4 regions of the uncultured Faecalibacterium sp. genome follow, and region 3 is predicted to be linked to each of the others. Evidence: predicted binding sites of a transcription regulator. Region 3 holds the regulator's gene; each other region holds the start of a gene.
What was found. Region 3 encodes HrcA, which represses chaperone genes, less so after heat shock. Its sites were predicted from a motif close to TGTTAGCACTCNNNNNNNNNGAGTGCTAACA; they were not measured.
Positions count from the first base shown of each region.

Region 1: the regulator HrcA is predicted to act here: its motif matches at 2,886-2,916, upstream of QZL71_RS05810 (Hsp20/alpha crystallin family protein).
Region 2: the regulator HrcA is predicted to act here: its motif matches at 3,162-3,192, upstream of QZL71_RS04030 (co-chaperone GroES).
Region 4: the regulator HrcA is predicted to act here: its motif matches at 4,598-4,628, upstream of htpG (molecular chaperone HtpG).

Region 1 covers NZ_FMFG01000011.1:27,039-34,652, forward strand. Annotated here, with positions in the region: gene QZL71_RS05790 (hypothetical protein) at 1-57, shown strand, start outside; gene QZL71_RS05795 (SLC13 family permease) at 146-1,276, opposite strand; gene QZL71_RS05800 (threonine/serine exporter family protein) at 1,400-1,858, opposite strand; gene QZL71_RS05805 (threonine/serine exporter family protein) at 1,855-2,625, opposite strand; gene QZL71_RS05810 (Hsp20/alpha crystallin family protein) at 3,051-3,521, shown strand; gene QZL71_RS05815 (oxaloacetate decarboxylase) at 3,864-3,992, opposite strand; gene QZL71_RS05820 (sodium ion-translocating decarboxylase subunit beta) at 4,006-5,136, opposite strand; gene QZL71_RS05825 (peptide-methionine (S)-S-oxide reductase) at 5,602-6,084, shown strand; gene QZL71_RS05830 (hypothetical protein) at 6,087-6,227, shown strand; gene fabZ (3-hydroxyacyl-ACP dehydratase FabZ) at 6,330-6,800, opposite strand; gene fabF (beta-ketoacyl-ACP synthase II) at 6,804-7,614, opposite strand, start outside.
Region 2 covers NZ_FMFG01000006.1:67,399-75,012, forward strand. Annotated here, with positions in the region: gene QZL71_RS04020 (ATP-dependent Clp protease ATP-binding subunit) at 1-1,833, shown strand, start outside; gene QZL71_RS04025 (diacylglycerol/lipid kinase family protein) at 2,021-3,016, shown strand; gene QZL71_RS04030 (co-chaperone GroES) at 3,270-3,557, shown strand; gene groL (chaperonin GroEL) at 3,610-5,244, shown strand; gene QZL71_RS04040 (helicase-related protein) at 5,549-7,614, shown strand, end outside.
Region 3 covers NZ_FMFG01000001.1:135,754-143,367, forward strand. Annotated here, with positions in the region: gene QZL71_RS00690 (NAD(P)/FAD-dependent oxidoreductase) at 1-1,235, opposite strand, end outside; gene QZL71_RS00695 (NAD(P)/FAD-dependent oxidoreductase) at 1,228-2,673, opposite strand; gene QZL71_RS00700 (aminoacetone oxidase family FAD-binding enzyme) at 2,852-4,153, opposite strand; gene QZL71_RS00705 (stage V sporulation T C-terminal domain-containing protein) at 4,381-4,923, shown strand; gene hrcA (heat-inducible transcriptional repressor HrcA) at 5,111-6,184, shown strand; gene QZL71_RS00715 (nucleotide exchange factor GrpE) at 6,181-6,810, shown strand; gene dnaK (molecular chaperone DnaK) at 6,912-7,614, shown strand, end outside.
Region 4 covers NZ_FMFG01000027.1:13,336-20,949, reverse strand. Annotated here, with positions in the region: gene QZL71_RS09380 (galactokinase) at 1-1,006, opposite strand, end outside; gene QZL71_RS09375 (5-bromo-4-chloroindolyl phosphate hydrolysis family protein) at 1,342-2,445, opposite strand; gene htpG (molecular chaperone HtpG) at 2,604-4,532, opposite strand; gene QZL71_RS09365 (alpha/beta hydrolase) at 4,735-5,514, shown strand; gene QZL71_RS09360 (hypothetical protein) at 5,629-6,069, shown strand; gene QZL71_RS09355 (HD domain-containing protein) at 6,105-6,635, shown strand; gene QZL71_RS09350 (GNAT family N-acetyltransferase) at 6,714-7,232, opposite strand; gene QZL71_RS09345 (alpha/beta hydrolase) at 7,438-7,614, shown strand, end outside.

The sequences.
Region 1 (7,614 bases), on a different contig from region 3:
TTTTCCGGCAAGCTGCTGGAGGTGCCGGTGGGCACCGGCATTCTGACCATACGATAAAACCAAAGGGAGTTCTGCCTGGACCTTCGTCCGTGACGGAACTCCCCTTTTTTAGCTTTATAGAAAAACCATAAGTCATCTGCCACGGTCAGTGGAGCAAAAACCACACACCCAGCAGGATCGCAAGGAAGATCAGGTTGGACAGGGTGAACAGCCCCAAATACTGCTTCTTTCCCTGTGGCAGCTCCCGTGCGATCTGTCGGTAGGAAATAAGACTGGCCATGGATGCGATCAAAGTGCCAAGACCTCCCAGATTGGTGCCGATGATAAGGGCTTGTGTCTCTGCCGTGAACCCGGACAGCAGCAGGGCGGCGGGAACATTACTGGTGACCTGCGAAGCAAGAACCGCCACAAGAACTTCCCGGCCGGTCAAAAACTCCTGCAGCCAGCCGGAAAAGGCCGGAATGCGGCCAAGATTGCCAATGAAGATGAAAAAAGCCACAAAGGTCAAAAGCAGGGAATAGTCCACTGCCCGTAAGGTGTGCGGGTCTGCAAAAAGGGCGCAGACGAGTACAGCGGCAAAGGCAATGCCATAAGGCAACACCCGGATCACGGACAGCAGGCAGACGGCAAACAGAACCAGATACAGCAGGATGATCTTCTGATCTCCCTGAGATGCAGAAGAAGAAACAAGCTCGTCCACGGAGAGGGCGGCAGAGGCTTTCCGGCAGACCAGCGCTGCCCAAGCCAGCAGCAGGAGCAGAGAGACCAGGGTGTAGGGCAGCATAAGAAGAACAAATCCCCCGATGCTCATGCCGCTTTTTCCGTAAAGATAGAGGTTCTGCGGGTTGCCGATGGGGGTCAGCATACTGCCAAGGTTTGCCGCAATGGTCTGCATACAGACCACCGGGATCAGAAGGGAGCGGCGGACATCCGCTCCCAGACGGCTCAGAACCACGAACGTAAAGGGAACGAAGGTCAGCAGGGAAACATCGTTGGTGATGAACATGCTTCCGAAAAAGCACAGCCCGACCAGTACCAGTGTCAGCTGAAAGGTGCTGTGGGTACGGGACAGCAATGCCCGGCCCAGTCCATCAAAAAAGCCCTGCCGCCGCAGCCCGGCCATGACCGTCATCAGGGAAAACAAAATCGCCAGCGTGCGCAGGTCGATGTAGCCGAGATACTGCGCATCCGGCAGAACAAAGAAGGCGGAGACAACGGCCAGCACAGCGGCTGCGGTGAGAACCGTTTCCTGCTGAATGAATTGTTTGAGTTTCATAGAGACACATCCTTGTAATTGTAAAGGCTGCCCTGCTGCGATGCCGGGCGGCCTTTTTCCGTATTTCAGAGCAGCAGCTCAAACGACCCGATCATCAGGGGCATTCTTCAATGTGGAAGATCGCTACTTTCCCGAAGAACGGATTGCAAGTGCGTGCAGCTTCCGGCTCAAATCGGCCAGGTACCATGCGATTGCCATACCGCCGGCAATTCCAAGAGCGGCCAGAAAGGTCTGCTCTCCGAAATGCTCTGCAGCAGACAAATCATTGGAGACGACTGCGTTCATGCAGTAGTAGAGGGTGCTTCCGGGAATGAGGGGAATGGCAGCGGTAATGAAGAAAGGCGTAGAGGGTGCATTGCAGCATCGGGCAAGAATTTCGGCATACAGAGCGGCACAGAAACCGGCCAACAGATTGGCAAGAAAGACGCTGTGCAGGGTGTTGGCGGCAAGAAGATAAGCCAGCCATGCCAGAAGTCCGCCTACACCGGCGGCGGGTAAGTAGCGCCGGTTCAGATTGAAGATCAGTCCGAAACCGACCGAACCAAGGGCAGCACTGAGCAACTGCGAAAAAACCTGTATCATGCGGAAATTCCTCCCATCAACCAGATGGCGGCCATCATGCCGAGGGCAAGGGTGGCGGCCATCAGAATGGCTTCCACCAGCCGAAGAGAGCCGGAAATAATGTCCCCAAGTAAGATGTCCCGGATGGAATTTGTCAGCATGATGCCGGGAATCAACAGCATGATGATACCAATCAGAACTTTATCGGCATGAAACTGCATCCCAAAGCGGCAGAGCAGCAGAGTGGAGACACCGCTGAGAAATGATGCTATAAACTGAAATTCTACACCATTCATACAAAAAGGCGAGAGATAGCGCTCCATCCAGCAAATCAGAACGGCAATGCCGCCGGCCAGCAGGCCGTCCCAGAGATTTCCACCAAAGAAGATGGCAAAACTGGAAGCAGCCAACACACTGCCGGCAAGATGCAGTCTTGGGTCCGGATGCTGTGCCAGAATGGCATTCAGCTGGCGCTGAAACTCTTCTATGGAAGGAGGCGCTGTGCAGATACGGCGGCTGAGCGCATTGAGCTTTTCCAATGTCAGCAGGTCATTGCTGGCAGCGTGACGCAGGCGGCGGGTCTCGGTCTGCGGCGGCAGCGAGGGCATGGTAAGCGTGACCACGATGCTGGATGTGATCACGAATACATTCACATCTTCTGCCCCATAGGCGATTGCGATCCGGTTCAAAGTGTCCTCAACGCGGAATACTTCTGCGCCGCTGTTTTGTAAAGCTTCGCCCATTCGGACCAGAATGTGGAGAAAATGACTGATCTCGGTCTCTTCCACAATATCACGCTCTTTTCATCTCGGTTTCTACATTATTATAGCGGGTGGACCGGCAGAACGCAAGACGCTGCAAGGACAGAGAGACTTTTTGATAACTGCATTGTTTACGCGGGCAATGGATCGCCTGGTTCTGAAAAAACGGCTTGCATCCGTTCTGTCACAGCGAAAGACTACGATCAGAGAAGAAAAAATTGAATCCAGTGCAAACGATTTTGCCGAGAATTGCATGAAATGTTATAAAAGTATTATTCTTTTATGAATTTTAGCACTCTACTATTGACACTGCTAATAAACAGTGTTATAACAGTGGCGTGCTCAGGAGAAAGGGGCATGAGGGAACCGCAAGGCTCCCGGGAAGACTCCGCTTCTGATGCACGATCTTGATTTTATGCCCGACCCGAACGCCGGGATTGGAGGGTTGTTTTATGTTTATGCCTGCTGTTTTCCATGAAAATCTGTTCGATGATTTCTTTGATCCGTTTTGGAACGACGGTGTGCTGGAGCGTGCAATGAATCGTGAAGAGCGTGAGACCTTCGGCAAGCGCGGCGCAAACATGATGAAAACCGATGTGAAGCAGACCGCCGATGGCAACTATGATGTGGCTGTTGACCTGCCCGGCTGCAAGAAGGAAGACGTTCAGATGGAGCTGAGCGACGGCTACCTGACCATTCAGGCCGTCCGCAACCACTCCAATGACGAGAAGGACAACAATGGCCGTTATCTGCGCCGTGAGACCTTCTCCGGTACCTGTGCCCGCAGCTTCTATGTGGGTGATGCCGTGAAGAAGGAGGACATCCACGCAAAGTTCGAGGATGGCATCCTGCACATCGTGCTGCCCGCACCGCAGCAGCAGAAGGCTCTGCCTGCGAATCCCAATCTCATTGAAATCGAGTAACGTTTGTGCATCGGTGTGAGGAACACCGGCGCATAGAACCAACCCCCGGAGAACCGTAAGAAGCTCTTCGGGGGTTTTTGTATTCTGACATCTTTTCGGAAGTGAAAAAGCGTGGTACCCACAACACCGACACGCAAGAGGGCGCAGCAGTCAATCTTTTTGAAACCGCCGTCAAACACGCATAAAAGCGAAAAGAACCCGCTTTCAACATCAAATTGAAGTGAAAGCGGGTTCTTTATTGAAGTGACACCAAGTTGTCACAAAATCACAGCTTTAGAAGGCCTGTGCATCATATTTATAGCGATATTTCGCCGTAAATTCGTTTCTGCTTGATGGGGTGAATTATTTCCGACTTGTCAGCCGGTTGAGCAGCATCACAGCCAGGACAATGACACCAATGACGAGAAGAATGCCGACCATGCCGATGAGCATCATGGGCAGGGTGGTCATCCACGAAGAAAGATGAAGCATAAGTGTACCTCCGTTAAGCCATCAGGGTCAGAATCAGGCCGCCTGCAATGACGGATGCGATCTGCCCCGAAACGTTGACGCTGATGGAGTACATCAGCAGGAAATTCTGGTTATCTTCTTCCAATCCCATCTTGTTGACCACACGGCCGCTCATGGGGAAGGCGGAGATGCCGGCTGCACCGATCATCGGGTTCAGTTTTTTGCCTTCGGGCAGGAACAGGTTCAGCAGCTTTGCAAACAGCACGCCGCCTGCGGTATCAAAAACGAAGGCTACCAGACCCAGTGCAAGGATGAGCAGAGTATCGGGCCGGACAAACTTGTCAGCGGTCATCTGTCCGGCCACGGTCAGGCCCAGCACGATGGTGATGAGGTTTGCCAGCACATTCTGCGCGGTTTCGCTGAGGGCGTTCAGTACGCCGCACTCCCGCAGCAGGTTGCCGAACATCAGAAAACCAACTAGAGCTACACTGGCAGGAGCTACCATACCGGCAATGATGGTTACAACAATGGGGAACAGAATCTTCGTCAGCTGGCTGACATTGCCCTTTTCATAGGGCATCCGGATGCGGCGGTCCTTCTGAGTGGTCAGCAGTTTAATGACCGGCGGCTGCACGATGGGCACCAGAGCCATGTAACTGTACGCTGCCACCATGATGGCACCAAGGTACTGGGAGTTGAGGGTGTTAGCTACAAAAATGGCGGTGGGACCGTCCGCTGCACCAATGACAGCGATGGAAGCAGCATCCTTCAAATCAAAGAAGAAGCCTGCCAGAAACAGGGTGAAGAAAATACCAAACTGCGCTGCGGCACCAAAGAGCATGAGCCACGGTTTTTCCAGCAGGGGGCCAAAGTCGATCATAGCACCAATGCCGATGAAAAGCAGCAGGGGAAACAGCTCGTTGGACATGCCTGCTTCAAACAGGGCAGAAATGGGGCCTACGGTATCGCCCTGCGTGATGGCACCGGACAGCGGAAGATTGACCAGAATGGCACCAAAGCCCATGGGTAAAAGCAGGCTCGGCTCCATTTTTTTGGCGATGGCAAGGTAGATGAGCAATGCACCAATGCCCCACATCACCACCATCTGCCAAGTCAGGTTTCCAAAATTGGAAAACAGACTTGCGAATGTGTTCAGAAAGTTCATAGTTTTCTTGCCTCCTATTGTGCTCCGGTACGGTGACAAGAAAAAGAGACTCCTGCCACAGCACCTTGTCTGTGACAAAAGTCTCAAGCGAACACATGACATCGGGCATTTCTGCCGTGATGACGCTGCCATGCAGCAGTCTCCCGAAGAATAAGCCGGAATACTGCCCTTTACTCCCTTTTATCAGATGTATTAAAACAGAATATGGGAAAACTGTCAAGAAAAATACAGAAATCTTTTCTGTATCTTATGAGGGTCCTTCCGCTATGGTTCGCGCAAGCTGATTACAGCAAAGCATTTCTGAAAGCCCATCGAGAGAAAATCACTCTGCACAAGGCGGCCCCGGAGAGCTGCGATAAGCCCTCCGGGGCCATTTTTGTTTTTCGACATCTTTCCGACAGTGGAAAAGCGTGGTAGAATAGGAGCAAAGCTGATATATGATCAACAGGAAAGGGGAAAATCAAGATGGAAACGGTCTATATCGCAGGCGGATGCCTTTGGGGCGTACAGCATTTTTTTGACACAGTGCCTGGTGTACAGATGACTGAAGCCGGCAGAGCCAACGGAACAACGAGTTCTCTGGATGGCCCATACGATGGATATGCAGAATGCGTAAAAGTGGTCTATGATGAGAAAAACACAAGCATTTCAGAACTGATGGCACACCTGTTTGAGATCATCGACCCCTACAGCCTGAACAAACAGGGCGTGGACGTTGGAAAAAAGTACCGGACAGGGCTGTACAGTACAGATCCCAGACATCTGGAAGAAGCAAGAGCTTTTATAAACGGCCGGGAGGACCGGGACAAGATCATGCTGGAAGTGCTGCCGCTGACAAATTATGTCCGGAGCGCTGAGGAGCATCAGCACCATCTGGAACGGCACCCTGAAGACTGCAGTTACTGCCATATCCCGGATGCTGTCCTGAACAGATACAGAAATCAGTAAATATGCGATCCTACCATTGCAGTAACACCAATGGAAAGTATCAGGAGCAGGAGAGTGCTCCGCTGGTGCGGGAATTTCTGGCGGATACCGGCATGACGGCGGCGCAGATCGACCGGGTGGCCTATCTGGTGGGGCACCACTGATGGTTCTGGATGTGGCGCTTGGCTGAGAGAGCGAAGCGGCTTCTCAATGGTAAAATAACGGAAAACACCCCTGTGAGCTTTTTTAAACTCACAGGGGTGTTTTTAGGCGTTGGGGTCGGTCAGCACAAAGGTCAGCTCGGCGGTGGCGGCGCACTTGCCGTCCACCCACGCCGAGGCTTTGCCCACGCCCACCGGGCCGTGCTGTTCTACCAGTTCACAGTGCAGGGTGAGCACATCGCCGGGGGTGACCTGCTTGCGGAAGCGGGCATTCTTGATGCCGCCGAAGAGGGCCAGTTTGCCCTTGTTCTCCGGCAGGCTGAGCGCTGCCACCGCGCCGGTCTGGGCCAGTGCTTCCAGAATGAGCACTCCCGGCATCACCGGCTGGCCGGGAAAATGTCCGCAGAAAAATTCCTCATTGCGGCTCACGCACTTGCGGCCGATGGCCCACTGGCCCGGCTCGTAGTCCAAAATGCGGTCCACAAGGGCAAAGGGATAGCGGTGCGGCAGAAGCGCCGCAATCTCCTCGCTGTTCAGGGCGTTTGCGTCTGCACGCACGGTGCGGGGTTCTGCCATGGGTCAGCCCTCCCATCTGCGCAGGGCGATGCAGGCGTTGTGCCCGCCAAAGCCCAGACTGTTGCTCAGTGCGTAGGTCATGGCCTGCGCACGGCCAGTGTTCGGCACATAGTCCAGATCACATTCGGGATCGGGCTGCTCATAGTGGATGGTGGGCGGCGCAAACTGGTCATGCAGGGCCAGCGCTGTAAATACGGCTTCAATGCCGCCCGCACCGCCCAGCAGATGGCCGGTCATGCTCTTGGTGCTCACCACAGTCAGCTGCTTTGCGTGTTCGCCGAACACCGCATGGATGGCGGCGGTCTCGCAGGCATCGTTCATGTGGGTGCCGGTGCCGTGGGCGTTGATGTGGTCCACCTGCTCCGGTGCGATGCCTGCATCCGCCAGCGTCAGCGTCATGCAGTCGATGGCACCTGCGCCGCCGGGGGCGGGGGCGGTGAAGTGGTAGGCATCGCAGTTGGCACCGTAGCCCACCACCTCGGCGTAGATGTGCGCACCGCGGGCACGGGCATGTTCCAGCTCTTCCAGCACCAGCACACCGCTGCCTTCGCCCATCACGAAGCCGCCGCGCCGTGCGTCAAAGGGCAGGCTGGCTGCATCCGGATCGGTCGCAGTGGAAAGCGCTTTCATGCTGGTAAAGCCGCCGATGCCCAGAGGGCTGATGCAGCTCTCTGCACCGCCGCAGACCATGGCGGTCTCGTAGCCGTCACGGATGCGGTGGAAGGCATCGCCTACGGCATTGGTGCCGCCGGCGCAGGCCGTCACCGGGCAGGTGCACATGCCCTTCAGGCCAAAGCGGATGGCCACCTGTGCT
Region 2 (7,614 bases), on a different contig from region 3:
CCGTATCAGATGCGGACCACGGTCAGTGCGCCGCGCGGCAGCCGCGCCAGTGATAAGTACTGCCGGGATCTGACCCGCCGTGCTGCGGAACGGGAACTGGACCCGGTGTTCTGCCGGGAAGCAGAGCTGGACCGCATGGTGGAGATCTTATGCCGCCGTCAGAAGAACAACCCCTGCCTTGTGGGGGAGCCGGGCGTGGGCAAGACCGCCCTTGCCGAAGGACTGGCCCAGCGCATTGCCACGGATCGTGTGCCCCGTGCGCTCAAGGGCCGCCGTCTGCTGGCACTGGATATGGCCAGCCTTGTGGCGGGCACCAAATACCGCGGTGACTTTGAGGAGCGGTTCAAGAACCTGCTGGAAGAGCTGGTGCGGGACGGCAACTCCATCCTGTTCGTGGACGAGTTCCACACCATCGTGGGTGCCGGTGCGGCGGAGGGCGCCATCGATGCAGCCAGCATCTTAAAACCGGTGCTGGCCCGGGGCGAGATACAAATTATCGGCGCTACCACTACCGAAGAGTTCCGCACCCACATCCAGAAGGATGCCGCACTGGAACGCCGTTTCGGCAAGGTGCAGGTAGAGGAGCCTACGCCTGCGCAGGCGCTGGATATCCTCAACGGGCTTGCGCCGCGCTATGAGAGCTACCACAATGTCTGCCTTCCGCCGGAAGCGCTGCAGGCTGCGGTGGAGCTTTCGGTGCGGTATCTGCCGGGGCGCTTTCTGCCGGATAAGGCCATCGACCTTGTGGACGAAGCCTGTGCGGCGGCACGCATCCGGGCCGAGCAGGCAAAGCAGTCAAAGCCCACGCTGATGCCGGACGATATCGCCCATGTGGTGGCGCAGGCCAGCGGTGTGCCGGTGGAGCGGGTAGGTGAGCAGGAGCGGGAACGGCTGGACAAGCTGGAAGAACGTCTCAACGCCGAGATCGTGGGCCAGAGCCGGGCTGTGGCTGCGGTGGCAGGTGCCATCCGGCGCAGCCGCACCGGTCTTGGCGAGCCGGGCCGGCCCATGGGTGCCATGCTGTTTCTTGGCCCCACGGGAGTGGGCAAAACGGCTCTTGCCCGGGCGCTGGCGGTCAGCTGGTTCGGCAGCGAAAAAGCCCTGCTCAAATTTGATATGTCGGAGTATCAGGAGCAGCACACCGCTGCCCGGCTGCTGGGTGCGCCGCCGGGCTATCTGGGCCATGACGAGGGCGGACAGCTGACCGAAGCAGTGCGCCGCCGCCCTTACAGTGTGGTGCTGTTTGACGAGATCGAAAAGGCACACCCGGACATTCAGAACATCCTTTTGCAGATACTGGAAGATGGCCAGCTGACCGATGCCATGGGCCGCAAGGCGGATTTCCGCAACACCATCGTACTGCTCACCTCAAACCTCGGCGCACGTTTTTTGGCGGGTCAGAGCACGCCGCTGGGCTTTGCGGCGGGCAGCGAAGCCGTGTTTGAAAAGCAGTCTGCGCAGGCCATTGAGGAGGCAAAAAAGTGGTTCCGGCCAGAGCTGGCAGGCCGTCTGGACGAGATGATCGTATTCCGTCCGCTGGCCGACGACAGCCTGTGCGCCATTGCCGAAAAAATGCTGTGCCAGCTGGAGCAGCGTGCCGCCCGCAGCGGCTACCAGCTGCATCACACACCGCGGGTAGGGCAGGCGCTGGCAGCAAAGGCCCGCTCTGCCTACGGGGCCAGAGAACTGCGCCGCGCAGTGGACAGGGCAGTGGAGCAGGCACTTGCGGATCAGATCGCATCCGGCACGGCCTGCGTGGGCCAGCACTGGACAGCGGACTGCTCGGCGGATGGTGCTATCGTCCTGCGGGAGGACGAAACCGCAACACTGTAAAGCATCTGAAGCTCAAAAGGACCGCCCTGAGTTACAAGACCCGGGGCGGTATTTTTTTGTCTGCAGGGGGGAGCGGAGACGTCCGCTCCTTTTTTGTGCGTACGGGGCAGGGACATTGTGAGATTGGCTCTTGCATCCTTTTGGTTTTCTGTTATCATAGAAGCAACAGAATTGCAGGAGGAAGTCCATGCGCACATTATTTCTTTTGAACCCAACTGCCGGTAAGGCTGATTGCACCCGTACGCTGCCGCAGCAGATCAATGCTGCCGCCGCGCGTGCAGGGCTTGCGCCGGAAGAATATGCCATTCAGGTCACAAATCACGCCGGTCATGCCCGGGAGCTGGCCAATGCCGCTGCGCAGCAGGCCCGGCAGAGCGGGGAAGAACTGCGGGTCTTCACTGCCGGCGGCGACGGCACCTTCAACGAAGCGCTCACCGGGATCTATGGCTATGCAAATGCAGCCGTGGGCTGTCTGCCCTTTGGCAGCGGCAACGATTTTCTGCGCACCTTTGGTACAAAGGAAGAGTTTCTGGATCTGGATGCCCAGCTGGCCGGTGGGCCGGTGAGCATCGATCTGATGCAGACCAGCCTTGGCCTTTCGGCCACCATCTGCGCTGCCGGTCTGGATGCGCAGGTTGCCTACGGCATCCCGAAGTTCCGGCGCATCCCGCTGTGCGGCGGCGAGATGGCCTATGTGCTTTCCATTGTGGAACAGCTGTGCGGACACATCGGCCGCAGGGTGGAGTACACCATCGATGGTGAAACGCTGGATGTGGACTGCCTGATGTGTGCCATCTGCAATGGCCGCACCTATGGCGGCGGTTTCTGTGCAGCGCCGGAAGCACAGCCCGACGATGGCTGGCTGGATGTATATATCATCCGCAAGGTGAGCCGCGTGACCATTGCAAAGCTGCTGGGAATGTACAAGAGCGGCAAGCACTTCCAGAACGGTCAGCTCGTCAGGGCTGCAGAGCCGTATTTCATTTACCGCCGCGCAAAGCAGGTGAGCCTGCGCGCTGCGGATGGCCGCGGGCCGATCGTTGCCACGGCAGACGGCGAATGCGCACCCAAGGAGCAGATCACTGTACAGGTACAGCCGCTGGCAGGGCGCATCCTTCTGCCAAAGCCTGCTTTTGAGCGCTTTGCAGCGCAGAGGACGGCACAGAGTGCAGACCGAACATGAAAAACCAGAAGAAGAGACAGCTTTTTTGTCCAAGAAGAAAGCTGTCTCTTTTTCGCTGTACGGCTGATTTTTTCATCTGTCATAAATTCTTAACAAAAAGAAGCAAAAAAGGTCTTGATTTTTTGGGTCAAGATGAGTACAATACACTTAGCACTCAGAGAAATTGAGTGCTAAAGAACCAAAGAGCCGACACGAGGCCCTTTGGACACAGCAAAGTTTTAAATTATATTTTTACTATAGGAGGGCAAGAACTATGAAGATCATTCCTCTTGCAGACCGTGTTGTCATTAAGGCTGTTGAGGTTGAGGAGACCACCAAGGGCGGTCTGATCCTGACCGGCAGTGCTAAGGAAAAGCCCCAGGTGGCTGAGGTCATCGCTGTCGGCCCCGGCGGCGTTGTGGACGGCAAGGAAGTCAAGATGACTGTGAAGGTCGGCGACAAGGTCCTCACCAGCAAGTACTCCGGTACCGAGGTCAAGGTGGACGGCGAAGAGTGCACCATCGTCCGTCAGGGCGATATCCTGGCAGTCGTTGAGGACTGAGCAGTTTCCCCTCTGATATTTGAAAATTGAGCTTTAAAGGAGCGATTTGATTATGGCTAAGCAGATCAAGCAGGGCGAGGATGCCCGCAAGGCACTGTGTGCCGGTATCGATACCCTGGCAAACACCGTTAAGATCACCCTGGGCCCCAAGGGCCGCAATGTGGTGCTGGGCAAAAAGTTCGGTGCACCGGTCATCACCAACGATGGCGTGACCATTGCCAAGGAGATCGAGCTGAAGGACGAGTTCGAGAACATGGGCGCACAGCTGGTGCGTGAAGTCGCTACCAAGACCAACGACGCAGCAGGCGACGGCACCACCACCGCAACCGTTCTGGCACAGGCCATGGTCACCGAGGGCATGAAGAATGTCACCGCCGGTGCAAACCCCATGGATATCCGCCGTGGCATGAGCAAGGCTGTTGCCAAGGCTGTTGAGACCATCAAGGCTCACAGCCAGAAGGTGAAGGACAGCAACGATATCGCCCGCGTCGGCGCTATTTCTGCAGGCGACCCCGAGATCGGCCGTCTGATCGCCGAGGCTATGGAGAAGGTCACCTCCGATGGCGTTATCACCATTGAGGAGAACAAGACCACCGCTGAGACCTACAACGAGATCGTGGAAGGCATGCAGTTCGACCGCGGCTACCTTACCCCGTATATGGTCACCGATACCGACAAGATGGTGGCTGATCTGGACAATGCCGCTATCCTGATCACCGATAAGAAGATCAGCGTGATTCAGGATCTGGTTCCCCTGCTGGAGCAGGTCATGCAGAATGGTATGAAGCTGCTGATCGTGGCTGAGGATATCGAGGGCGAGGCTCTGTCCACTCTGATCGTCAACCGCCTGCGCGGCACCCTGAACGTCTGCGCTGTCAAGGCTCCCGGCTTTGGCGACCGCCGCAAGGAAATGCTGCAGGATATCGCAACCCTGACCGGCGGCACCGTGGTCTCCTCCGATCTGGGCTATGAGCTGAAGGATGCTACCGTCCAGATGCTGGGCCATGCCCGTCAGGTGAAGGTCTCCAAGGAGAACACCACCATCGTTGGCGGTGCAGGCGATAAGGATGCCATCGCAGCCCGCATCGCTCAGATCCGCAGCCAGATCGAGGCCGCTACCAGCGATTTCGACCGTGAAAAGCTGCAGGAGCGTCTGGCAAAGCTGGCTGGCGGCGTGGCCGTCATCAAGGTCGGCGCTGCTACCGAAGTTGAGATGAAGGACAAGAAGCTGCGCATCGAGGATGCTCTGAACGCAACCAAGGCTGCTGTTCAGGAAGGTGTTGTTGCCGGCGGCGGCACTGCTCCTATCAATGCGATCCCCGCTGTGCGTGAGCTGTGCGACACGCTGGAAGGCGACGAGCGCACCGGTGCCAAGATCGTTCTGAAGGCTCTGGAAGCTCCTCTGCGCCAGATCGCTAAGAATGCCGGTCTGGAAGGCAGTGTCATCATCGACAAGATCATCTCTGCCAACAAGCCCAACTACGGCTTTGATGCTCAGAACGAGGTCTTTGTGGACGATATGATCGCTGCTGGCATCGTTGACCCCACCAAGGTCACCCGTTCCGCTCTGGAGAACGCAGCCTCCGTCGCTGAGATGGTGCTGACCACCGAAAGCCTGGTCGCTGATCTGCCGGAACCCCCTGCTGCACCCGCTGCTGCAGGCGGTGACATGGGCGGCATGTACTAATAACAGCCTAAAAACCGCATGAATCCTTGATTTTTGGAGCGCGCAAAAGCGGATTTACGCCAAACTTACGCCACTTACGCCAAAAATCAAAGCGCACTATAGGGTAACAAAATCGGCACTCGCTGAAAAGCGGGTGCCGATTTTTTGTGTCACGAAAAGCTGATGGATGCTGCACGCTACACACCGTCAGCTTTTTCGTTTACAGGGGAAAAAGTGGGTGGTATAATAGAAATAGAGTTTTGTAAGAGTGCTTTCATAGTCAAGGCTATAAAAAATACGGATAAGCATAAAGCCGGTGGATGATATGAAAATTCTGGATAACATCACCAATACCGTTCGAGATGATTTACGGGTCGAGATCAAAAAAGGTAGCAGGGTGTCTATTGCGGCAGCCTGCTTTTCGATGTATGCCTATAAAGAGCTAAAGAAGCAGCTGGAAACCATAGACGAGTTTGAATTTATCTTTACATCCCCCACGTTTGTGAAAGAAAAGGCTGAAAAGCAGAAGCGGGAGTTCTACATTCCCCGCATTTCTCGTGAAACGAGCCTTTACGGTACAGAGTTTGAAATCAAACTGCGCAATGAGATGACCCAGAGAGCCATCGCAAAGGAGTGTGCAGACTGGATCAGAAGGAAGGCTACGTTCAAATCGAACACCACCGGTGAAAATATGGCTGGCTTTATGACTGTGGATTCCGGCACAGCACAGACCGCCTATATGCCGATTGGCGGATTTACGACAGTTGATATTGGCTGTGAGCGCGGAAATAACAGCTACAATATGGTCAACTGCATAGAGGCACCGTTCGCACAGCAGTACATGAGGTTGTTCGATACCCTATGGAACGACCGGGACAAAATGCAGGATGTCACGGATGTGGTTCTGGAAAACATCAGCACGGCTTATGCAGAAAATTCCCCGGAGTTCATCTACTTTATGACGCTGTATCATGTGTTCAGCGAGTTTTTGGACGACATCTCAGAAGACGAACTGCCGAATGAGGCAACCGGCTTCAAGCAGAGCAAGATCTGGAGTCTGCTGTACGACTTCCAGAAGGATGCGGTGCTTGCCATCATCAATAAGCTGGAAAAGTACAACGGCTGCATCCTTGCGGACAGTGTTGGCCTTGGCAAGACCTTTACCGCACTGGCAGTCGTAAAGTATTATGAGAATCGAAACAAGTCGGTTCTGGTGCTGTGTCCCAAAAAGCTGGCGGAAAACTGGAATACCTATAAGGACAACTATGTGAACAACCCGATTGCATCGGATCGGCTGAATTATGATGTCCTGTTCCATACAGACCTGTCCAGAAGCGGCGGAAAGTCGAATGGCCTCGACCTGGATCGCCTGAACTGGGGCAACTATGATCTGGTCGTCATTGATGAATCGCACAATTTCCGTAATGGAATCGGAACTCATAGCAAGACGCAGGACAATCGTTACCAGCGGCTGATGGATAAGGTGATCCGTGCCGGAGTTAAGACCAAGGTGCTGATGCTTTCGGCAACGCCTGTCAATAACCGCTTTGTTGACTTGAAAAATCAGCTGGCCCTTGCCTATGAGGGAAACTCCGAATATCTGGATGAAAGGCTGAACACCTCAAAGAGCATTGAAGACATCTTTAAGCAGGCGCAAAAAGCCTTTAACGCATGGAGCAAACTGAAACCAGAAGAGAGAACCACGGATGCGCTGCTGCGGACGTTGGATTTCGACTTCTTCGAGCTGTTGGACAGTGTTACCATCGCACGTTCTCGGAAGCATATCGAGAAGTACTACAACACCAACGCTATCGGAAAGTTCCCAGAGCGGTTGAAGCCGATTTCCGTCCGTCCATGCCTGACAGACCTGAATAATGCTATCAACTACAATGAGATTTACGAGCAGCTGATACAGTTGAGCTTGTGCGTCTATATGCCCTCCAACTATATCTTCGCAAGTAAGATCCAGAAATATCAGGAGCTGACGCACAATAAGGGAGAGAATCTGACCCAGAGAGGCCGTGAGCAGGGCATTTGCAGGTTGATGAGTATTAACCTGCTGAAACGGTTGGAAAGCTCTGTACATTCGTTCCAGCTGACCCTGATGCGCATCAAGAAACTGATTGATGGTACGATTCAGTCCATTGACCAGTTTGAACGCTCCGGCCACGCTGATCTGGATATATACGACGTGGCCGGAGACGATTTTGACATGGACGATGAAAACACTGACTTTTTCACCGTCGGCAAAAAAGTCAAAATCGACCTTGCGGATATGGACTGGAAGAGCTGGCGTACGGAGCTTCGGAAAGATGCAGAAATTCTGGAGCTGTTGACCTTTATGGTGGCAGATATCACGCCGCAGCATGACACAAAGCTGCAAGAACTGTT
Region 3 (7,614 bases):
GCAACGGTCAGCGGGCCGTCTGCTTTTTCCAGCAGGACTTTGGGCAGTGCGATGTGCTCCATCTCGCCGGGAGCCATGCGCTGGCGCTTGAACCGGGCCAGCTGCCTGCCGCCGCAGGTCACGGTGATCTGGCTGGGGCCGTAGTTCTGCCGCACACGGAAGGAAATGTTCACGCTCCTGTCCACATCAGCGGGGCGCACCCGCTGCGGCACGGTGTAGCCCACGCCATTGCCCGGAACAAGGTCAAGCACAACCGTATCGGCGGCTTCGCCCTTCAAAACATAGGCCGCCGCAGAAGCACCGGCAAGGTCGCTTTCGCCCGAAACGAAGTCCACCAGATCATGCACGTGCACCACGTTGCCGCAGGCGAACACGCCGGGGATGCCGGTCTCCATATTCTCGTAGACCACAGCGCCCTTGGTGTGAGGGTCCATGGGGATGCCCGCCTGCCGGGTCAGCTCATTTTCCGGGATCAGGCCGACGCTGAGCAGGATGGTGTCCACATCAAATTCTATCTCGGTGCCCGGGATGGGGCGGCGGTTTTCGTCCACCTTGGCAACGGTGGCCTTTTCCACGCGGGCCTTGCCCTGAATATCCACGATGGTATGGGACAGATACAGGGGGATGTCGAAGTCCTGCAGGCACTGCACGATGTTGCGGGTCAGGCCGCCGGAATACGGCATGACCTCCACGCAGGCCAGTACTTTGGCACCTTCCAGCGTCATGCGGCGGGCCATGATCAGGCCGATGTCGCCGCTGCCGAGGATGAGCACCCGCTTGCCTACCAGATAGCCCTCCATGTTGACATAGCGCTGGGCCGCACCGGCGGTGTAGATACCGGCAGGGCGGGTACCCGGGATGCCAATGGCACCGCGGGTGCGCTCCCGGCAGCCCATGCAGAGGATGATGCTTCTGGCTTCCAAAATCTGATAGCCCTTTTCCCGGCTGACGCAGTGGATCTTTTTGTCCGGGGTGACGTCCAGCACCATGGTGCCCAGCTCCACCCGGACACCGGTGGAGCGCAGCAGTTCAATGCAGCGGCCTGCGTATTCCGGGCCGGTGAGCTGCTCGCCAAAGCGGTGCAGGCCGAAGCCGTTGTGGATGCACTGGTTCAGGATGCCGCCCAGCTCGTTGTCGCGCTCTAAGATAAGGATATCGCGCAGACCATGCTGCCATGCGCTGTAAGCTGCGGCAAGGCCTGCAGGGCCGCCGCCGACGATGACCAGATCAATCATGGTGTTCTCCCTCCTGCTTGGTTTCGCACAGTAAGACGTTGGTGCCGGCCTTATCCTGCAGCACGTCCAGCGGACTGATGCCCAGCGTTTTGCTGATCAGCTCCAGCACCCGCGGCCCGCAAAAGCCGCCCTGACAGCGGCCCATACCGGCACCGCAGCGGCGCTTGACACCGTCAATGGTGGTGGCGGGGATCTCTTCGTGCAGAGCGTCCAGAATTTCGCCCTCGGTGATCGTCTCGCAGCGGCAGATCACGCGGCCATAGGCGGGTTCCTTTGCAATGAGCCGGGCTTTTTCTTCGGGCGGAAGCTCCTTGAAGCGCACCCGGGTGCGGCCATCTCTGTAATCCGCCTTGGGGGCGGGCAGATCGCCGTGAGCTTCCAGAATTTTGACGGCTTCTCTGGCAACGGCCGGTGCACTGGAAAGGCCGGGCGATTTCATGCCCGCCAGATCAATGAAACCGGGCGCGCCCTCTGCTTCGCCGATAACGAAGTCGCCCGTGTCCACATTGGCACGGACACCCGCAAAATTGCGGATGGACTCGCTGAAGCGGATGTTCGGCACGCTGCGGCGCGCTGCGGCGCTGACGAAGGCCAGCCCGGCGGCAGTGCAGGCGGTATCGTCCCCTTCCACGGGGTCGGCGTTCGGGCCGACGATCAGGTTGCCGTGGACGGTGGGGGCCACCAGAACGCCCTTGCCGTTTTCGTTGGGGCACTGGAAGATGACGTGGTGCACACGGCTGCCCTCGGATTTATCCAGCAGGTAGTATTCGCCCCGGGTGGGCTGGATGGTAAATTTGTGGGGTGCGGCCATGTCGTGCACGGCCTGCGCCGAGATGCCTGCCGCATTGATGATATAGCGCGTTTCCACAATTCCGGAGGGGGTGGTCAGTGCCCAGCCGCCGGCGGTCTTTTCGATGCGGGTCACAGGGCAGCTGCGGTGCAGCTCCACGCCGTTGCGCACAGCCACTTCTGCCATTGCCAGCGCAAACTCCCACGGGCTGACGATGGCGGCGCTGGGCGCATACAGCGCGCCAACGACAGTGGGGGCCAGATTCGGTTCCATGGCAAACGTTTCCTCTGCGGAAAGCAGCCGGATGCCCGGCACGCCGTTGGCGATGCCGTTCTCATACAGTTTCTGCAGGTGGGGCAGCTCTTCCGGGCTGAGGGCCAGCACCAGACTGCCGCACTGCAGGTACGGCACATCCAGCCGGGCGCAGATCTCCTTGGCCAGTGCGGACCCCTCCACGTTGAGCCGCGCCATCCGGGTGCCCGGTTCGGGGTCGTAGCCAGCGTGCAGAATGGCACTGTTGGCCTTGGTGGTGCAGTCTGCCACGTCATTTTCAGCCTCGAAAATGGCGGTCTGCAGCGGGTAATGGGACAGCTCATAGGCGGCTGCCGCACCAATGACACCGCAGCCGATAATTGCTACATCCAGCATAAAAACCTCCTGATCGCTCCGTTTGCCGAATAAAAGAAAAAGAGCAGGACAAACAAAAGGGCCTTTCGACTCTCCCCTTGCTTGTTCTGCTCGATCCTCTGAACAAACCTTTATTGTCTTTATGATAATGCGATCTGCACAAGATGTCAAGCTTTTGTTGAAAATTTAAAGCTCATTTTTACCTGTGCGGCTTTTTCCTGCTCTTTGCGGGCGCGGAGGCTTTTGGCAGAGCACGGCCTGCTGCAGCATGGCCTGCAGCGCTGCGCCCGGCCACAAGGCCGGAGCCGAACGCCCAGTGCAGGTTAAAACCGCCGCAGCTGCCCGCGCAGTCCAGCGTTTCGCCCACAAAGTAAAGGCCCGGACAGCCCTTGAACTGGAAGTGCTGATCCACCTCCCGCAGGGCCAGCCCGCCGCCGGTGGTCTGGGCCTGCTTCCAGCTGCAGGGGGTCAGCCCTTCAAAGCGCCAGTGCTTGGCGGTGTGGGCCAGCTTCTGCCACTGTGCGGCGGTGAGCACGGCAGGCGCGTCGCTGTCCTGCAGCCCGGCGGCAGACCACACAGTACGGCCCAGCTTCTGGTTCAGCAGGCCCAGCCAGAAGTCAGCGGCGCTGCCCCCTGCCGTCTGGGCGGCGTGGGCCGCAAACAGGCTGGCAAGTGCGGTTTCGTCCACTGCCGGGAAGAGGTCCAGCTCCACAGCAGGAGCCTTGGGGCCGCGGCCCGGGGCCAGCAGGCCGGACAGCTGCATGATGCAGATGCCGGAAAGGCCGTAATCGGTGAACTGTACCTCGCCGTTCTCGCAGGCAAGCACACGGGCACCGTCCAGCAGGGATGCTGCTGCCTTGGCACGGATGCCAGCCAGCGCTTTGCGGGGCTTTGCGCACTGCAGGGCGGTCAGGCAGGGGTACAGCGGCTCCACCCTGCCGCCGCACTGGGCGGCGAACCGGGTGCCAAAGCCGTCGGTGCCGAACTGCGGCCCTGCCTCGCCGCCCATGGCGCAGATGACAGCATCGGCGCGCAGCGTTTCGGCAGAGCCCTCTGCCGTCTCGAACTGCACGGCGTAGCCGCTGCGGCTCTGGTTCAGGGTGCGCACGGTGCAGCCGGTGCGCAGCTGCACATGGTGCTGCGCAAGGTGATGCTCCAGCAGGGCCAGCACGTCCGCCGCCTGATTGGAGTACGGATACACCCGGCCCGCCTCGTCGGTGCGGGTATAAAGCCCCAGCGCACGGAACCAGCGCAGCGGGTCGGCGGTATTTACGGCATCCAGCAGCGGACGAAGTGCTGCCGGGTCGGCAGTGAAATACAGCTCCGGTGCAATGCCGGTGTTATCCAGATTGCAACGGCCATTGCCGGTGGCAAGCAGCTTTTTGCCCGGCTTCGGGTTGCGCTCCAGCACAATGACCTGTGCAGCGGGGGCACTTTGTGCCGCCGCCAGCGCGGCTGCAAGACCGGCGGCACCGCCGCCCAGAATGAGGATGTTCGGCATCCGGACACCTGCCTTTCTCAGTAGAATTTTAGGATCTGTCTTCATAAGCGGGGTGCTGTGCTTATGAAAATGGCTTTTTGTATCATTGTAGCAGAACCCTGCCGGAAACGCAACGAAGAGGCAGCTTTCCGTGCAGGTCTTTTTGCGCGGGGGCAGCAGGTATAAATGGCCCGGCCTGACAGATACTAGTGCTGCAGGCATTTTTAAGGAAACGGAGGAGCAAAAACATGAAAGCAACAGGAATCGTGCGCCGCATCGACGAGCTGGGCCGGGTGGTGATCCCCAAGGAGATCCGCCGCACCCAGCGCATCCGCCGCGGCGACCCGCTGGAGATCTTCACCACGGGCGACGGCGAGGTGATCTTTAAAAAGTATTCGCCCATTGGCGAGATGAACGCAGTGGCGGCCCAGTATACCGAGGTGCTCAGCAAAAGCTTTGCGCTGACCGCACTGGTGGCCGACCGCGACCGCATCCTTACGGTGAGCGGCTCCGGCCGGCGGGAGCTGGCCGACCGCAGCATCAGCCAGCCGCTGGAAAAGCTGATGGATGGCCGCAGGCTGTACCAGAGCGAGGGAATTGCCGAAAAGTGCATCCTGCCCTGCGAAGGCTCGCCCCGGGTGGTGCTGTGCGCCGCACCCATCATTGCGGCAGGCGATGTGACCGGCGTGGTGGCCCTGCTGACCGAAGACCGCACGGCCACGCCGGATGCCGCCCAGCTCAAGGCCGTGAATGTGGCGGCGGCATTTCTGGCAAGGCAGATGGAAGAGTAAAGAACATGCCGGAGCGCTTTCCTTATAATAAGGAGGGCGCTTTCTTCGTTTATGACAGAATTATGAATCTTTTAAAACATTTTTCCAAGGGGCTTGACAGCACCGGAAAATTGGCTATAATGGTCTTAGCACTCAGGAACAAGGAGTGCTAAACAAACAAAGCAAACGCAAAAAGGAGGCAGGCGCTATGACGATGGATGCACGCAAGCAGCGAGTCTTGCAGGCGATCGTGGCGCTGTATGGTCTCGAAGGCGAGCCTGTTGGCAGCAGCGTGCTGGCAAACTACTTTGACATGGCAGTTTCCAGCGCAACGCTTCGCAATGAGATGGCGGCGCTGACAAAGCTGGGCCTGCTGGAGCAGCCCCACACCAGCGCGGGCCGTGTGCCCAGTGCCAAGGGCTACCGTTACTACCTTGATAATCTGCTGACCGACGATCAGCCGCTGGATCGTGTGAGCCGTGCCCGTGTGGATGCGGTGTTCGCAAGCCTTGACCACGAGCCGGAAAAGCTGGCCGCAGGTGCCGCCAAGGCGCTGGCCGCCATCAGCGGCTGCACCGCCGCCATCAGCACCCCGTGCGCCGAGGATCTGTGCATCGCCCACTATGAAGTGGTTCAGGTGGGCCGCAGCGCAGCGGCTGTGCTGGCCGTTACCACGGCCGGTTACGTTCGTACCCGTGTGGCGCGGGTGCGCACCGGTCTTTCCCGCGAGAATGCGGCAGCACTTGCCGCACTGCTCAACCGCAACCTTACCTTTGTAGCGCCGGTGGATCTTTCCACCCGGCTGCTGGCAGAGCTGTGCAGCCAGATCGACCCGGAGCTGGTGCCTGTCATCAGCGCGGCAGCGGCCATCCTGCAGGATTCCGTCAAGCCCCATGTATTTCTGGGCGGTGAGCAGTACCTGCTGGACTGGCCCCAGCTGGACGGCAAGGTGGGCGACATCCTCACACTGCTGAACGACGAGGAGCAGGCCGCTGGCCTGATCGCACCTCCGGCAGAACGCAGTGAGAGCGTGCTGCTGGGCGAGGATCTGGAACCGCAGATCCCGGGCCTGTGCATCGTGAGCGACCGGTATCTGGTGGGCGGAGGCCTGTGGGGCTCCATTGCATTGATCGGCCCCACCCGGATGCCCTTCCAGAAACTGATGCCGCTGCTGCATTACTTTGCAGACCAGCTGGGCGAGGGCATGAGCGGCAAACGAAAAGACACCCCACAGGCTGCCGTACCCCGGCGGACTGTGATCTATAAGGAGGATCTGGAATGAGCGAAGAAGCAAAAAAGACGGCTCCGGCTCAGGAAGCGGAGCAGCCCGAAACGGCTCCCGAGGAAAAGGCCCAGCAGGCAGCACCCGAACAGGAACCTGCTGCCGAAGCTGCCGACCCGAAGGATGACAAGAAGAAGGATGGCGGCTGGTTCAACAAGAAGGCCCGCGAGCTGGAAGCCGTAAAGGCAAAGCTGGACGCGGCCGAAGCCAACGCTGCACAGGCCAAAGACCAGCTGCTGCGCATGGCAGCGGAGTACGAGAACTACCGCAAGCGCTCCACCCGCGAAGCCGACCAGAAGTTCAACGATGGCATTTCCTTTGCGGTGAACCAGATCATTCCCATTCTGGATACGCTGGAGATGGCAGCCAACGCCCCCACCACCGACGAGAACTACAAAAAGGGCGTGACCATGACGCTGGACAAGGCCGCCAAGGCGCTGGATGCCCTCCATGTGGAGGAGATCGAGGCGCTGGGCAAGCCCTTTGATCCCAACTTCATGAATGCAGTGCAGCAGATCCCCGCCCCGGACGGACAGGAGAGCGGCACCGTCATCACGGTCTACCAGAAGGGCTACAAGCTGGGCGATAAGATCGTCCGCCATGCGACCGTTGTAGTGGCCGAATAACAAAGCAGAAACCCGAAAGGGTTTTGAATATAACATCCGCTTACAAACATTTGAGCATCACATAAACAATACGATTTGTTCTTTCGAGAGGAGTTTTCATTATGAGTAAGATCATTGGTATCGACCTTGGTACTACCAACAGCTGCGTGGCTGTCATGGAGGGCGGCGAGCCCGTTGTTATCGCAAACTCTGAGGGTGCACGCACCACCCCGTCTGTGGTCGGCTTTACCAAGACCGGCGATCGTCTGGTGGGTCAGGTCGCAAAGCGTCAGGCCATCACCAACCCCGAGAACACCGTTGCTTCCATCAAGCGCTTCATGGGCACCGACCACAAGGTGACCCTGAACGGCAAGGAGTACACTCCCCAGCAGGTCAGCGCTATGATCCTGCAGAAGCTGAAGGCTGATGCCGAGGCTTATCTGGGCGAGCCTGTTACCGAGGCTGTCATTACCGTTCCTGCATACTTCAACGACAGCCAGCGTCAGGCTACCAAGGACGCAGGCACCATTGCAGGCCTGAACGTCAAGCGTATCATCAACGAGCCTACTGCCGCTTCTCTGGCATATGGCATCGATAAGGAAGAAGACCAGAAGATCATGGTCTACGATCTGGGCGGCGGCACCTTCGATGTGTCCATCATCGAGATGGGCGACGGCGTTACCGAAGTTCTGGCCACCAACGGTGATACCCATCTGGGCGGCGATGACTTCGATGAGCGCATCATCAACTGGATGGCAGATGCCTTCCAGACCGAGAACGGCATCGACCTGCGCAAGGACAAGATGGCTGCGCAGCGTTTGAAGG
Region 4 (7,614 bases), on a different contig from region 3:
GACGCAGGAAAGTGTCAAAATCGCCCTCGCGCAGGGCAGCTACCTGTTTTGCCACGCGGTCGTTATCGGCATAGATATGGAAGGCGCGCAGCACGGCACGGTCGCCGCACTGCTTGCGGCACTCCGGAAGCTTTGCAAGGAAGGTCTCAAACGGCACATCCCGCAGCACTTCGCCGCCGCACACAGCAGCCACAGCGCGGCACTCGGCGGGCACAGCGGCATATTCGTCGGTCAGGTCGGCATGATCTGCGCAGGAATCCAGAATGCACAGGGCAAGGCCTGCCTTGGAGAAATCCACGGCCACCGGCTCCACATCCGGGTGGGCAGGGTCCGCAAAATCAATGGTAATAATGTTGCCAACGCTGGAAGCCATCTGATCCATCAGGCCGCAGGGCTTGCCAAAGTAGACGTTCTCTGCCCACTGGCCGATCTGCGCGATCTCGATGGGGGAGACTTTATCGGTCATGAAGCAGTCATTCAGGATCACGCCGATCAGCACTTCAAAGGCGGCGGAGGAAGAAACGCCGCTGCCCTTGGGCACGTTGGAGGAAATGTACACATCCAGACCGGCCAGCTTTGCGCCGCGCTGACGGAAGGCTTCGCATTCGCCGCGCAGCAGAGAGAGGGTAGTGTTTTCCTCTTCCTTGCGGGCAGCAAGGTCATCAAGGCCGATCACACACAGGTCGTAGCCTTCGCTCTGCACGCGCAGCTGGTTCAGGGTGTTGGGCGCAGCGGCAGCGATCATATCAATATTCACGCTGCCGGCCAGCACGCGGCCATGCTGGTGGTCGGTGTGGTTGCCGCCGATCTCGGTGCGGCCGGGGGCACTGTAAAGACCAGCTTCAGCATGGGGGCCAAAGGTGGCATCCAGACCATTCAGAACAGCTTCGTAGCGGGCAGCCTGTGCAGGAGTTTCGTCGGGCGCACAGCAGTAAAGTGCTGCCAGCCGGGCAGCGTGAGCGCCGCTGGAAAGCTCCTGCTTCCATGCGGAAACAGATTTCATCATAGGATAATCCTCCTTTTGAGCGGGTTGGAACTGCAGTGCAGGGCCGCATACAGGATGCTCTGCACACTTCTGTCCTTATCATATAAAATCCGGACAGAAAAAACCATGTGTTATTGTTGCATCTGGATGAAAAGTTGCAAAAAGACTGAAATTGGCGCACAGAGTGGAATTTGACGGTTGAAATAAAATTAGATATTAAACGGAAAAACCATTGGCAAAAATGCCTGCAAATCCACGGCTTTGCGTGGGACGGACGAGGCCTGCACAACATGGAGATTTGCGCTTTGAAAAAACAGGGAAAAAGCGCATGGGCCTTTTCCCTGTTTCCCAAAATATTATTTTGTAAACTCGTTTCCGGTCAGGCCGTCCATGTTCAGCATCCCTTCCAGTGCGGCCACATCTGCCGAAACGTCCAGTGCGTCGGACTGGAACAGCTTGTCCAGCTGATTTTCAAAGGCGGTCACCAGCAGGTCCATGCTGCGCTCGATGTTCTTTTTGACATCGGCGATGTTTTCCCCCTGCACATCCTGCGCAGGAAGGCTGGCGTAGGTGTTCAGCAGCTTGAGGGCGGTGGGCAGATAGTAGTCCATGAATTTCTGCAGCTGAGCCTTTTTGCCGGGGTCTTGCTTTGCCAGCTCAAAGATGCGGGCACTGACCGCTTCCAGACGGCTGATCTTGGTGGTCATCACGGGGTCCGGGATGGCATCGTTGACCTGCCGCAGCTGCTGCAGAATTGCGGTATATTGGTCCGCTGGTGCAGGTTCTGGGGCGGGCGCAGGCTTCGGTTTCCGGGGCGGCTGGGGAGCCGCGCCGCGCACTACCAGAGTATTGGTGCGGTTATCAATGTAAGCATCTGCACCGAAGTAACCGTGGGAAATAGCACTTTCCACCACGGTGCGGCCCTTTGCGGCATCGATGCCCGCGGCAGCAAACAGCTCGTCCAGCGGAATATTGTCGCGGTCGCCTGCGATCTTGTCCAACAGGCGTTCCAGCTTGCGGGTACGATCCATGCGCAGGCCGGTCAGCAGAGCAGCACCGCCGCCCAGCATCTGGGCAATGGCGGTAAACGCCTCCATCATGCTGTCAGCGCCATCCATGAACAGGGTGCTGAAGCCCACGAACAGAAAGACAGCACCGCCGATGGTGCACAGGGTGGTAAGGAACTTGTGCCGCTCCTTGGCATCCTTCTGCTCTTTGGTGGGAACATCGTGGCCGTAAGTTGGCTCGTTTTCCTGCCGGGGAGCCGTCTGCGCAGGTGCGGGGCCGAGGTCGGAACGATAGTCTGCCTGCGCCTGCGCAGCAGCCGTTTCCTCTTTTTCGGCGTTTTTATCGATGCTTTTTAAGATGAACAGCAGCACGCCCAGCGGTGCCGACATGGCAAACACAATAAAGATGGCAATGGTGGGAATGTGGGCAAAATAATGTTTTTTGGGCTGCATGAGCAAAAACCTCTCAATTTATCCTGACTGTCCGGCAAAAGAACAGAAAAAGACCGCGTTCCACTCTATTATAGCGGAGCACGGCCTTTTTGTTAAGGGGGAAATATTGATGTGCGTGGAAGCGGCAGGGGAGTAAGTCTGCTGCCTACCGGAAAAAGTTACTTCATCAGACTGCAGACGGCCTCGGCGTAGGCGGCGGGATCATCCACCGGCAGGCCTTCGATCAGCTGAGCCTGTGCGTACAGCAGAGCACTGTACTTCTTGAGCTTGTCGGTGTCACCGGCCTCCTGTGCGGCCTTGAGCACGGCAAACACGGGGTGGTTGACATTCAGTTCCAGAACCTTATCGCTCTTTACGCCTTCGCTGCCGGGCTGCTTGGACAGCACCTTTTCCATCTCAATGGACAGCGGGCCGTCAGCACTCAGGCACACAGGGTGATCCTTCAGGCGGGTAGAGACCTTGACCTCTTTCACCTTGCCGTCCAGTGCGTCCTTCATGGCATCGAACAGGCTCTTGTTCTCAGCGGTAGCGTCCTCGGCGGCCTTCTTCTCTTCCTCGGTCTCAAGGCCCAGATCACCGCTGTTGACATTCTTGAACTCCACGGTACCGTCCTTGCCTTCGGCATCCTTGCGGGGATAGGTGCGCAGGATCTGCAGGCAGAACTCATCCACATCCTCGGTCAGCAGCAGGACGTCATAGCCCTTATCCATGACCAGCTCAGCGGCGGGCAGCTTTGCCAGACGGTCGGTAGAATCACCGGCAGCAAAGTAGATATACTTCTGCTCAGCGGGCATCTTGTCCACATACTCCTGCAGAGTGACCATCTTCTGCTCCTTGGCAGACCAGAACAGCAGCAGGTCGCGCAGCAGCTCGGCGTGCATGCCGTAGTCGGAGTAAGCACCGAACTTGATCTGACGGCCGAACTCTTTCCAGAATTCCTCGTACTTCTCGCGGTCATTGGCCAGCATGGCGTGCAGCTCGTTCTTGATCTTTTTTTCCAGAGCGTTGTGGATCAGCTTGAGCTGGTTGTCCTTCTGCAGCATCTCGCGGCTGATGTTCAGGCTCAGATCCTGACTGTCCACAATGCCTTTGACGAAGCTGAAGTAATCGGGCAGCAGGTCGGCGCACTTCTCCATAATGAGCACGCCGGATGCGTACAGGGCCAGACCCTTTTCATAATCCTTGGTGTAGAAGTCGTAGGGACGGTGGCTGGGCACGAACAGCAGGGCATTATAATTTGCAGTGCCCTCGGTGCGGCTGACGATGACGCGGGCGGGGTCGGTATAATCACCAAACTTTTCCTTATAGAAGTTCGCGTACTCCTCGTCGGTCACTTCGCTCTTCTGCTTTTTCCAGATGGGCACCATGCTGTTCAGAGTTTCCAGCTCGGTGTAAGTCTCCCATTCGGGCTTATAGTCCTCCGGCTTAGGATCGGGTTCCGGCTTCTGGCGCTCGTGCTGGCGCTCCATCTGGATGGGATAGCGCACATAGTCGCTGTACTTCTTCACGATGGCCACGATGCCGTACTCATCGAGGAAGTTGTCGTAGTGGTCCGTCTCAGTATCCGGCTTGATGTGCAGGATGATCTGGGTGCCTGCGGTATCCTTCTGGGCGGGGGTCATTTCGTAGCCGTCCACACCGGAGGACTCCCACTGCCATGCTTCGTCCGAGCCATAAGCCTTGGAAATGACGGTGACTTTATCGGCTACCATGAAGGAGGAGTAGAAGCCGACACCAAACTGGCCGATGATATCGATGTTCTCGTCCTTGTTGTCCTTCTTGAAATCCAGAGAACCGGAGTGAGCAATGGTGCCCAGATTCTGCTCAAGTTCCTCTTTGGTCATGCCGATGCCGTTATCCTCAATGGTCAGGATGCGGTTCTCCTTATCGCGTGTGATGAGGATGCGGAAATCGCCCTTGTTCATGCCCACAGAAGGATCGGTCAGGCTCTTATAATAGAGCTTATCGATGGCATCCGATGCGTTGGAGATCAGCTCGCGCAAGAAAATTTCCTTATTGGTGTAGATGGAGTTGATCATCATATCCATCAGCTTTTTGCTTTCAGCCTGAAATTCTTTCTTAGCCATAATGCAAAACCTCTTTTTATCTGTATTCGGCACCAAGCACTCGGAATAGGATATTGCTTTTGAATACTTAGCACTCGTAACTTTCGAGTGCTAATATACACCGACAAAAAGCAAAAATCAAGGGCTTTCATAAAAAGTTTAAAAAATGGTTCGTTTTGTGCTATAATGAACCGCAAAGGATGCTGTAAAAGGAGGAAATATCATGCAGCTGAAACAGCTGGAACTGGCCGGCGGTGGGACACTGACCGTTTATCTGCGTGATTGCTGTGAGCGGATGCCGAATGTGCTTGACCGGCCATTGGTGCTGGTGGTGCCCGGCGGCGGCTATACCCATGTGAGTGCCCGTGAGGGCGACCCGGTGGCGCTGCAGTTTGCGGCGGCGGGGTACCACACCGCTGTGCTGGACTACGCCATCTGCGAAAAGGCAAAGGACCACATGCCGCTGCGCCAGCTGGCCGAGGCTATTGGTCTTGTGCGGCAGCACGCGGCCCAGTGGCATATCCTGCCGGAAAAAATTGCCGTGTGCGGCTTTTCAGCGGGCGGCCACCTGGCCCTTTCCGGTGCTGTGCTGGACATTCCCGGCGAAGCGGCCCAGCCCCGGCCCAATGCGGTCATTCTGGGCTATCCGGTGGTCATGGCAGGGCAGTATGCCCACCGCGGCAGCTTTGTGCAGCTGGCGGGCAGCGCCGACCCAGCGGCACAGCAGGTGTTCGGGCTGGAGGATAAGATCACGCCGCAGATGCCGCCGGTGTTCGTATGGACCACCATGGAGGATGCCACCGTTCCGGTGGAGAACACCCTGATGCTGGTGAACGCTCTGCACCGGGCGGGCGTGCCCTGCGAGGCGCATCTGTTTGAAAAGGGGGTGCACGGTACCAGCATCAGCACGGCAGAGGTGGACCAGCCCAGCCGCCACCGGCATCACTGGGTGGAACTGGCAGTGGAATGGCTGGGAGACACTTTTGCCTTTTCCGTCTGTTAAGTCTGGATATATTTGAACGAACCTACAAAAAATTCACAATTAAACTGTTGACTTGCATAAGCCTTTGACGTATACTGGTCAGCAGGGACAAACTAAAGGAAGAAGGAAATACCTATGGTTATGGACCCGACCCTGCCGCGCATCTCTGTGCGCGACCTGATGATGCAGGCTTTTCTCACCGGATGGGAGCTTTCGGACAAGACAGTCTCGCAGGACGAATACCTGCAAAGCTCCATTCAGGTGATCGAAATGCTGCAGGTGGAACCGGAAAACCTTTATGCCGAAGAAGGCCTTGGCCTGCCGGACGGCGAAGAGGTGGATCATCTGGACGACTGGCTGCGTGCCGACGGCCAGTGGCTGTACTACGGTGTAGAGGAAGAAAATTTCTTCCTGATCCAGTGGTACCCGGACGAAGCCGCCGCAAAGGCAAAACTGGCCCAGCTGGAAGAACTGGGCGACGGCAAGCAGTATCTGGTAGATTTTTCCCTCAAGCGGGAGAACCCTTCCAGTGCAGAGAACTTCGGCAATTCCAATCCGGTCCAGCTCCGCTCCTGAAAACATCACCTTAAAGCGAAAGGAAATTTTGCAGCATGCAGCTTTCTGAGATCGAGCGCGAACAGCTTTATGCCATCGTTGAAAAATACGATCATCACCCGGATGTGCAGCGGATGCGGGAGTACATCCAGCACGGCTCTGTCACCACCTACCAGCATTGCAAGAATGTGGCGCTGGTGAGCTTCTGGCTCAACCGCCGTCTGCATCTGCACGCTGACGAGACCTCGCTGGCAGTGGGTGCCCTGCTGCATGATTTTTATCTGTACGACTGGCACACCACCGGTACCTTCCACGGCCTGCGCCGCCTGTTTGAGATGCACGGCTTCTCCCATCCGGGTTATGCCTGCGTCAATGCAAAGCGGGTGTTCAGCATTACCAGAAAGGAACAGAGCATCATTGCAAGCCACATGTGGCCGCTGACCTTCCGTCATGTGCCCACCTGCCGCGAAGCAGTCATCGTCTGTCTGGCCGATAAGTACTGCGCCGTGGTGGAAAGCATGTTCCAGCGTTCCCGCGCCGGTGCCGTGGTGGACGGCAGCGTGGACATCGACGGCGAAGAGTGGTAAACCTGTTTTTACCTTTATCATTTTATCAATGGAAAAAAAGAACTCCGCACCTCACAGGGCGCGGAGTTCTTTTGTATCTTACAGCTTTTTATAGCCTTCCGGTTCATTGGCGGCAGCGCGGTATTCCATTAAGAATGTGTCCAGCCAGCGGCCGTGACAGTCGCGGGCAATGCGTTCCCGACGGCCCACTAAGCGAAAGCCGCATTTTGTGTGCAGGGCGCGGCTGGCAGCGTTGTCCTGCAGCACGGTGGACTGCAGTGTCCAGTAGCCGGCCTTTTCTGCCTGATGGCACAGCTCGGTCAGCAGGTGATAGCCAAGGCCATGGCCCCGGAACTGCTCACCCACGTAAATACTCACCTCGGCAACGCCGCGGTAGCACCAGCGCGGGTCCACCCGGCGCAACGCCGTCCACCCGGCGATCACGCCGTCGGCCAGCAGTACCAGTCGGCATTCTTTTGCGTGGGAAGCATCCCACGCAGAATACGGCGGACAGGTGGTCTGAAAAGTGGCATGTTCTGTAGCAATGCCCTCCAAATAAATTCTGGAAACAGCGCTCCAGTCTTCCGGCTCCATGGGCCGGATCTCGATTTTGCTCATATTTCGATCCCGGCGGAAAGTGCATAGCTTTCCGCGCCCTCAACTCTCAAAAATATCCGGCTCCAGTATAGCAGAATTTGCGGTGCGGTACAAGCGCCGTACTGCACAGAAATTTCTTTGACAAGCGGAAGGTTTGTGATACAATAAATCATAACAAAGAAAAGCACGGCAGGATACGCCGCTGCAGAATGGAGGATGTCCCAAAATGAAGTGGATCAGAACGATGGTGTGTGCGCTGGGAATGCTGGCGTGCGTATCGCTTTCGGCATTTGCTGCAGAGTACGGCGAGCCGAACATCACAACAAAGACGACCATGAAAGAGCTGCGGGAGAACCCCAGCATCAAAGGCTCCGGCTATTATACCTACTGCAACGAATGGATC